Geotalea uraniireducens: one gene and its partner. The protein of the gene in region 1 interacts with the protein of each later gene in a pairwise test. Links are inferred from orthologs where the notes say so. Each region holds a gene or a part of one and is shown on either strand. Other genes may lie near its edges.

Evidence for each region. The genes of interacting proteins can lie anywhere in the genome.
Region 2: the proteins of QMN23_RS18130 (region 1) and QMN23_RS17240 interact in binary tests that used the Escherichia coli proteins (3 or more experiments, as listed by UniProt). The link is inferred for Geotalea uraniireducens from one-to-one orthologs.

Annotation. Positions count from the first base shown.
Region 1 is NZ_AP027151.1:3,880,161-3,883,680, forward strand. Bases 282-3,173 are described here. They hold QMN23_RS18130 (transglycosylase domain-containing protein), read right to left. Parts: upstream 2,815-3,173; coding sequence 748-2,814; downstream 282-747. Other genes in these bases: ablB (putative beta-lysine N-acetyltransferase), read right to left, coding at 2,970-3,173. Outside these bases: QMN23_RS18120 (ADP-ribosylglycohydrolase family protein), read right to left, coding at 1-24; QMN23_RS18125 (hypothetical protein), read right to left, coding at 77-274; more of ablB, read right to left, coding at 3,174-3,520. UniProt on the Escherichia coli protein: Cell wall formation. Synthesis of cross-linked peptidoglycan from the lipid intermediates.
Region 2 is NZ_AP027151.1:3,692,185-3,695,465, forward strand. What follows is about bases 314-3,281. They hold QMN23_RS17240 (penicillin-binding protein), read right to left. Parts: upstream 2,804-3,281; coding sequence 824-2,803; downstream 314-823. Other genes in these bases: QMN23_RS17235 (UDP-N-acetylmuramoyl-L-alanyl-D-glutamate--2,6-diaminopimelate ligase), read right to left, coding at 314-773; ftsL (cell division protein FtsL), read right to left, coding at 2,800-3,135; rsmH (16S rRNA (cytosine(1402)-N(4))-methyltransferase RsmH), read right to left, coding at 3,151-3,281. In the rest of the region: more of QMN23_RS17235, read right to left, coding at 1-313. UniProt on the Escherichia coli protein: Essential cell division protein that catalyzes cross-linking of the peptidoglycan cell wall at the division septum. Required for localization of FtsN.

The DNA of each region.
Region 1 (3,520 bases):
GTCGTTGACAGTTGTCTCTGCCATGAGTCCTCCCCGAGCTCCCCGGCGGGGGAGCGGCATTCCCAGCCGCGCCCGGCTAACGGCGCTTGCCGAGTACCAACATCGCCAGCGGCACGGTGGTTACCGCCCCGACCAGGAACAGGGTCCAGCCGATGGCCTTGCGCTCCTTCGCCGCCAGCCGGTCCGCCAACAGCAGCGCCAGCCCGCCGCCGAGGGCGGCCCGCGTGCCGGCAATCAGGGACACTTCCGGAATGGTCAGCCTGCACTCTTTCATCACGCCTCCCCGCGGGCGTCGCCCTTGTTCCGCCGACCTTCGCCCGCCATCGCCGATTGATTAATCCCCCCGAGGAAATAAGCTCGCCGCAGCAGGCAAAAGGAGGCGACCATCCGCGGCGGGAATGCGGTGATCACCGTTCGCGACGGCGGCTTCGTCACCGCCTGCCGACGGCTGGAACCGTTCGGCCCGGGGCAAAAAAAACGGCTTCGCCAAGATCTTGGTGATGCATGCCGGCAAGCCGGAAAAGCGGGACGCCACCGGGAAGGGGGCAGGAGAAAAGGAGGGCTATCGGCACCGGCCCCGGGGGCTCGCCGGAAGAATTGATGCGTCCTAGGGGGAGTGTAGCGCAGAAAGGCGGGAGTTCAAGAAGTCGCTGCACCGGCGCGGCAAGCCGCTGAAGAACGTCGACAAGCGGCGACAGCAGGGGCTAAACGGGCTGGAACTCCGCCCGCAATTCACCGCACGGGACTCTAATGCGCCGGGGCTGGCGGCGGGACTTCGTCAGCTGCGCCGTTCTCCGTGGCGCCGGCCGGCAACGGCTCTGCTCCCGGCGCCGGCGCAGCCGGCGGTGGCTGGGGCGCTGCCTGCGGCGCACCGACGGCGCCGTGCTGTCCCGAGCAGTCGGTGGTCGGCTCGGTGCCGGCAAGGTAGTACTCCTGCCGGGCGTCCGGACTCCCCGGCGCCGCCAGGCAGCCGGTCGCCGGATCGATCGGCTCGGCGACCACCGTCGGCGGCTGCGGGAAATCACCGCTCGGCCGATCGGCCACCGCCTGGCGCATGAAGCGCTCCCAGATCGGGGCGGCGGCGACCCCGCCGGTAAAGCCTTTACCCCCCGGCTTCGGTTTGTCGTAGCCAAGCCAAACGCCGGTGATCAGTTGCGGGGTATAGCCGATGAACCAGGCATCGCGGTAATCGCTGGTAGTGCCGGTCTTGCCGGCGGCCGGGTGTCGCTGGCTGAATTTCTTCAGGGCCTTGGCGGTCCCGTAGGTCAGGACGTCCTTCAGCATCTGGGTGGTGACGAAGGCAGTGGCCGGCGCCAGCACCGGCGTGCTGGCCGGCGGATTTTCTGTCCAAGTACGGCGCCGCCGGTCGAAGATCCGGATGATCGCCCGTTCTTCGGGCCGGCTCCCGCCAGTAGCCAGGGGGGCATAGGCAAGGACCATGTCGTTGAGGCTGACGTCCGCGGTCCCCAGCGCCAGGGAGAGACCATTTGCCGCCTGTAGCGACACCCCCATCTTCCGGGCAAAATCGACGAAATAGGGGACGCCGATCGTCTCCAGCACCTTGACCGCAATGACGTTGTTGGAATAGGCCAGCGCCTGGCGGAGGGTGAGCTCTCCGAAGGTTTCCCTGCCGTAATTCTCCGGCCGCCAGGTTTCGCCGTTCCCCCGGTTGTAGGTCTCCGGCGCATCGCTCCAGATGCTACTGGCAGTGAGCCCCTTGTCCAGGGCCGCGGCGTAAAGCAACGGCTTGATCGCCGAACCGGGCTGGCGGCGGGCGGCAAAGACCCGATTGTAGGAACTCGCCGCGGCCTCGACCCCACCAACGGCCGCCAGCACATCGCCGCTGGTTGGATCGAGGCAGAGCAAGGCCCCCTGCAGGGTCGGCGAGATGCGCCCCGCCCCGTCGTGCAGCGCCTTTTCCGCCGTTTTCTGCAGTTTCAGGTCGAGGGCGGCGGTCACCTCCAGCCCCCCCTGGTCGACGACCCCGGCCCCGTAACGCTCGATCAGCTTGCCACGAAGATAGGCCAGGTAGCGCGGCGTCTGGCTCGGCGGGACGACCGTCACCGGATGGGCGCGCAGCTTCTGCCGCTGCCGGGCGGTGATGATCTTCTGGTCGACCATCCGCCGGAGGACCACGTCCCGCCGGGTCGCGACGTTGGCCGCTTTGCCGAGCGGGTTGTAACGGACCGGATTTTTGGGGATGCCGGCGAGCAGGGCGCATTCGGCATCGCTCAGCTCATCCGGGTTCTTGTCGAAATAGAGGCGGGCCGCCTGGGCAATCCCCCAGGCGCCGTTGCCGTAGTAAATCCGGTTGAAGTACATCTCCAGGATCTGCTGCTTGGTGTACTTCTTTTCGAACTCGATGGCCATCAGCCCTTCCTTGACCTTCCGGTCAAGGGTCTTCTCCCCGGAGAGATAGAGGTTCTTGATCAACTGCTGGGTGATCGTCGAGCCCCCTTCGACGAATTTCCCCTTGACGACGTCCTTCACCAGCGCCCGGGCGATCCCCACCATATCAATGCCGCCATGTTCATAGAAACGGGCATCTTCCACGGCGACCACCGCCCTCTGCAGGAAGACGGGAATCCGGTCGAGGGGGACCCAGTAGCGCTGTTCGGGGAGGATACGGCCGACGAACCGGCCATGACGGTCGAAGACCCGGATCGACGAATAACCGGCCGGCAGGAGCGGATAGGCGGCTATCCGGTCCTGGGCCTGGGCCCGGGCAGGGGCGGGGATGAGCAGAAGAAGCAGGAACAGGCCGGCGACAAACCGGCAGAGGATTTCTTTACGCAACAAGGAGAGGGAAACCAAGGATATCGTACTCCTTCAGGGAGACTGGCGCCCGATTCGCCTTTTGTCATACGCCTTCCCCGGCGGCAAGTCAACCCCCTCCCCGCGGGCCGCCGACAGACGCCATTTTCCCCCGGCCACCAACCCGGAGCCGGCGGCGCAAACCGGCCGCCGGCTTATGCGGCCCCGTCACCAGTGGCGGTTGGCAGCGACTTGTACCAGACATTCATGCTTTCCAGAGCGCCGGCGATATTGGTATTGGCAGGAAGGGTGCCCCCGAAGCGATAGCCGTTCCGGGCGAAGGTGATATTCATGCCGAACGAATAGGCCCGGGCGATGGTGAAGAGCGAGCGGATACCGCGGAATGCCATGGCCGTCTCCAGTTGGCGGAGCAGGTAGAGGGCCAGCCCCTGCCCCCGGTACTCGGGCAGCGTGGCGAAGTCGGTCATCTCCGCCGCCCCGCTCGCCGGGTCCATTTCCGCCGAAGAAAGGGCCGCGAGCCGCCCCGCGTGCCAGACGCCGCAATAGAGCGTCGCGTCTCCCATAGCGGCCCGGATAAACGCCGGATCATGGATCGGGAACGGATAGCTGGCAAACACCTGCCGGTAAACCGCAGCCATTGCCGTGACGTCCCCCTCCCCGGCGAGCCGGCAGGCAAACCCCTCGGGCAGTGGCCGGGCAGTGGCCATTGGTTCCTGCCGTCGCGCCGTTGCCAGGATTTCCTCGA
Region 2 (3,281 bases), 190 kb from region 1 along the record:
ACCGGCGCCGCAGCCGCCGCAGCCAGCCGGGCACCGTACGGATCATCGATATTGATGACTGCGTGGCGGCGCGGCTTGACCGGATCGGCACCGAGCAGCGCGGTAAATAGCCGACTCTTGCTGGCGAAATACGACTCCATATCCCGGTGGTAATCGAGATGGTCGCGGGTCAGATTGGTGAAAACAGCGACGTCGAAACGGCAGCCATCCACCCGATACTGTTCCAGGGCATGGGAAGATACTTCCATCACCACGGCGCCGGCACCGCTGTCGAGCAACTCGCGGAGGGTCCGCTGCAACTCCACCGATTCGGGGGTGGTATTCGGAGCCGGTATCATCCGGTCACCGAACCGGTAGCTGATGGTGCCGAGCACCGCGGCGGCCAACCCGGCCTGGGCCATGATCGACTCGACGAGGTAGGTGATGGTGGTCTTGCCGTTGGTACCGGTAATCCCCACCGTCGGCACGGTATCGGTCGGATAGCCGTAGAAAGCGGCAGCGGTGCGCGACATGGCGAGACGACCATTCTCGACCCGGAGCCAGGTCATTCCGGCCGGCGCCCGGGAAGGATCCTCCAGGACCACCGCCACGGCACCAGCCGCGCAAGCGGCGGCGATGTGATCATGGCCATCGGCCGCCACCCCCCTTAACGCGAAAAAGAGACCACCGGGCTGCACCTGCCGCGAATCGAAGTAGAGCCCCTTGATCTCTTGTGCCATGTCCCCGGCTGTCTCCACAGGACCCACAAGTTGTACAATTTTTTCAAGTCGCATCGCTATCCGCCATGATCTGTCGCTGGTAACTGCTGCTCCCCGCCGGGCCGTTACGCCGAGGGAACGAACCGCACCCACACCTGGTCGGCCGGCCCGATCCGCCGCCCCGGAAGCGGATTTTGCTCAACGGCCCGGCCGCTGCCGAGCAGCCGGACATTGAGTCCCTCTTCTTCCATCGTCTTCAGCACCTGCCGCATACTTTTGCCCCGGAAATTCGGCATCACCACACCGTTGCCCCCATCGACGATCGCCCCCTCTGACGCCACTTCGTCGCTCTCCTCGGTCGCTGGCGCGTGGTTCTTTACCTCCAGCGGCTTCGGCTTGCTCCGGACGACCTCGTCGGGAGGAACTTTCAGGTAGCAGAGCGATTGCAGCGCAATCGAGCTGAATGCCGGGGCCGCGACCACGCCACCGTAGGGGCTGGTCTTCGGCTCATCGACCACCACCATGATCGTCAGCCGCGGGTGGTTGGCCGGAACAAAGCCGATGAACGAGGCGGTCCGCTTGTTGAGCGAGTAGCTGTGAGTGACCGGATCGACCTTCTGAGCTGTCCCCGTCTTGCCGGCAACCAAGTAGCCGTCGACCGCGGCGTTCGTGCCGGTCCCTCCCTCGGCCGCCACCCCCTCCATCATCCTGGTGACAATTTTCGCCGTTTCGGCCGAGACGACCTGTCGGCGTTGCTGCGGCTCGAAACTCTTGACCAGATTGCCGTCGTTGTCGGTAATTTTTTCAACGACATACGGCCTCATCAGTACGCCGCCATTGGCAATGGCCGAAACGGCCGACGTCAGTTGGATTGCCGAGGCAGTCACCCCCTGGCCGAAGGAGATCGTCGCCAGATCGACGCCATACCATTGGCTCCACGGCCGCAGGCTCCCCGACGCTTCGCCGGGAAGATCGATCCCAGTCCGCTCGCCGATGCCGAAGTTTCGCAGATAACTGTACAACCGCGACGGACCCAGCCGGGCTCCGATCTTGGCTGCCCCGATGTTGCTGGAATATTTGAGAATGTCGGCAATGCTCAATCGCCCGTATTTATGGGTATCGTGGATCGTCCGACCGCCAATGCTGTAACTTCCCCCCTCGCAGTTGAACGAGTCGCCCGGCCTGATCGTCTTTTCCTCCAGGGCGGAGGCAATCAACAGGACCTTGAACGTCGAACCCGGTTCGAAGCTGTCGGCCACCGCCCGGTTACGCCACACCTGGGGGGAATACGAACCATGGGAGTTCAGATTGAAGGTCGGATAATTTGCCATTGCCAGCACTTTACCGGTCCGCGGGTCCATCACGATGGCAGTGCCGCCTTTGGCGCCGCTCCCCACCACCGCTTTGGCCAGTTCCTTCTCGGTAATGTACTGGATGTTCTTGTCCAGCGTCAGCGTGAGATTGTGCCCTTCGCTGCCATTCTGGACAACGGTCCCTTTCAGGGCAATCTCCCGGCCGAGGGCGTCCCGTTCGGTCACCAGATAGCCAGTGCCACCGAGAATCGTCGAATCGTATTTGAGTTCGACCCCTTCCAGCCCGTCCGGGTCTACGCCGGTGAAGCCGATGACATGGGCGGCAACTTCCGAGTTGGGATAGAAACGCTTCGTCTCTTTAACGAAGCCGATTCCCTCGATGTTCAGATCCCGGATCTTTTTGGCATCGTCCGGAGTCATCCGCCGCTGCAGCCAGACGAAATTCCTGTTCCCCTGGAATTTCTTCAGCACCGCCTCCTTGGTCATCCCGAGCAAGGGTGCCAAACGGGCCGCGGCGTCAGCCGGGGCCTCCAGGGAGCGTGGCTGGGCAAAACATGAATCCATCTCTACCGAAACGGCCAGAGCCGCGCCGTTCGCATCGTAGATGGTGCCCCGCACCGGTGTCAGCGGAACGATTTTCTGGTGCTGCCGATCGGCAAGCTTCAGCAGGTAATCCCGTTTGACTACTTGGAGATAAAATGCCCGAGAAACGGCGCAGGCGAAAAAAACAATGAATATCCCTGCCACCATGCGGGTGCGCAGAGCCATCCATTTCTCGGCATCATACCTCATTTCACCACGACCAGCTGTTGGTCAGTCGGCAACGCCATGCCGAGATCGCCCTTGGCAAGAGCTTCGATCCGCGCCGGCGTTTTCAACGACGCTACCTCGAGCTTCAGCCGATTCTGCTCCTCTTGGGCATCCTTGAGCAGCTTGCTGGTTGCAGCGATCTCCAGATTGAGATCGATCACCCGTACCCGTGACCAGACATGGAACACGGACACCAGGGTTAGCAGCACCAAGACGACCAGAAGATACGGGAAAAGTTGCCCCCGCTGGGTAGAGACGGCTTCAAGACTTTTCGGTGCGGCCACCTTGCTGAATGCTGTTTTGGCCTGTGCCATTTCCCCCTCCTGCTGCTACAGCTTTTCAACCGCCCGCAGCCGGGCGCTGCGAGCCCTTGGATTGCTGCTGACTTCATCATCCGCCGGGACTACCGGTTTCCCCGTCAAAATACGCAGTTGCGGCGTATTCCCACAGACACATTGCG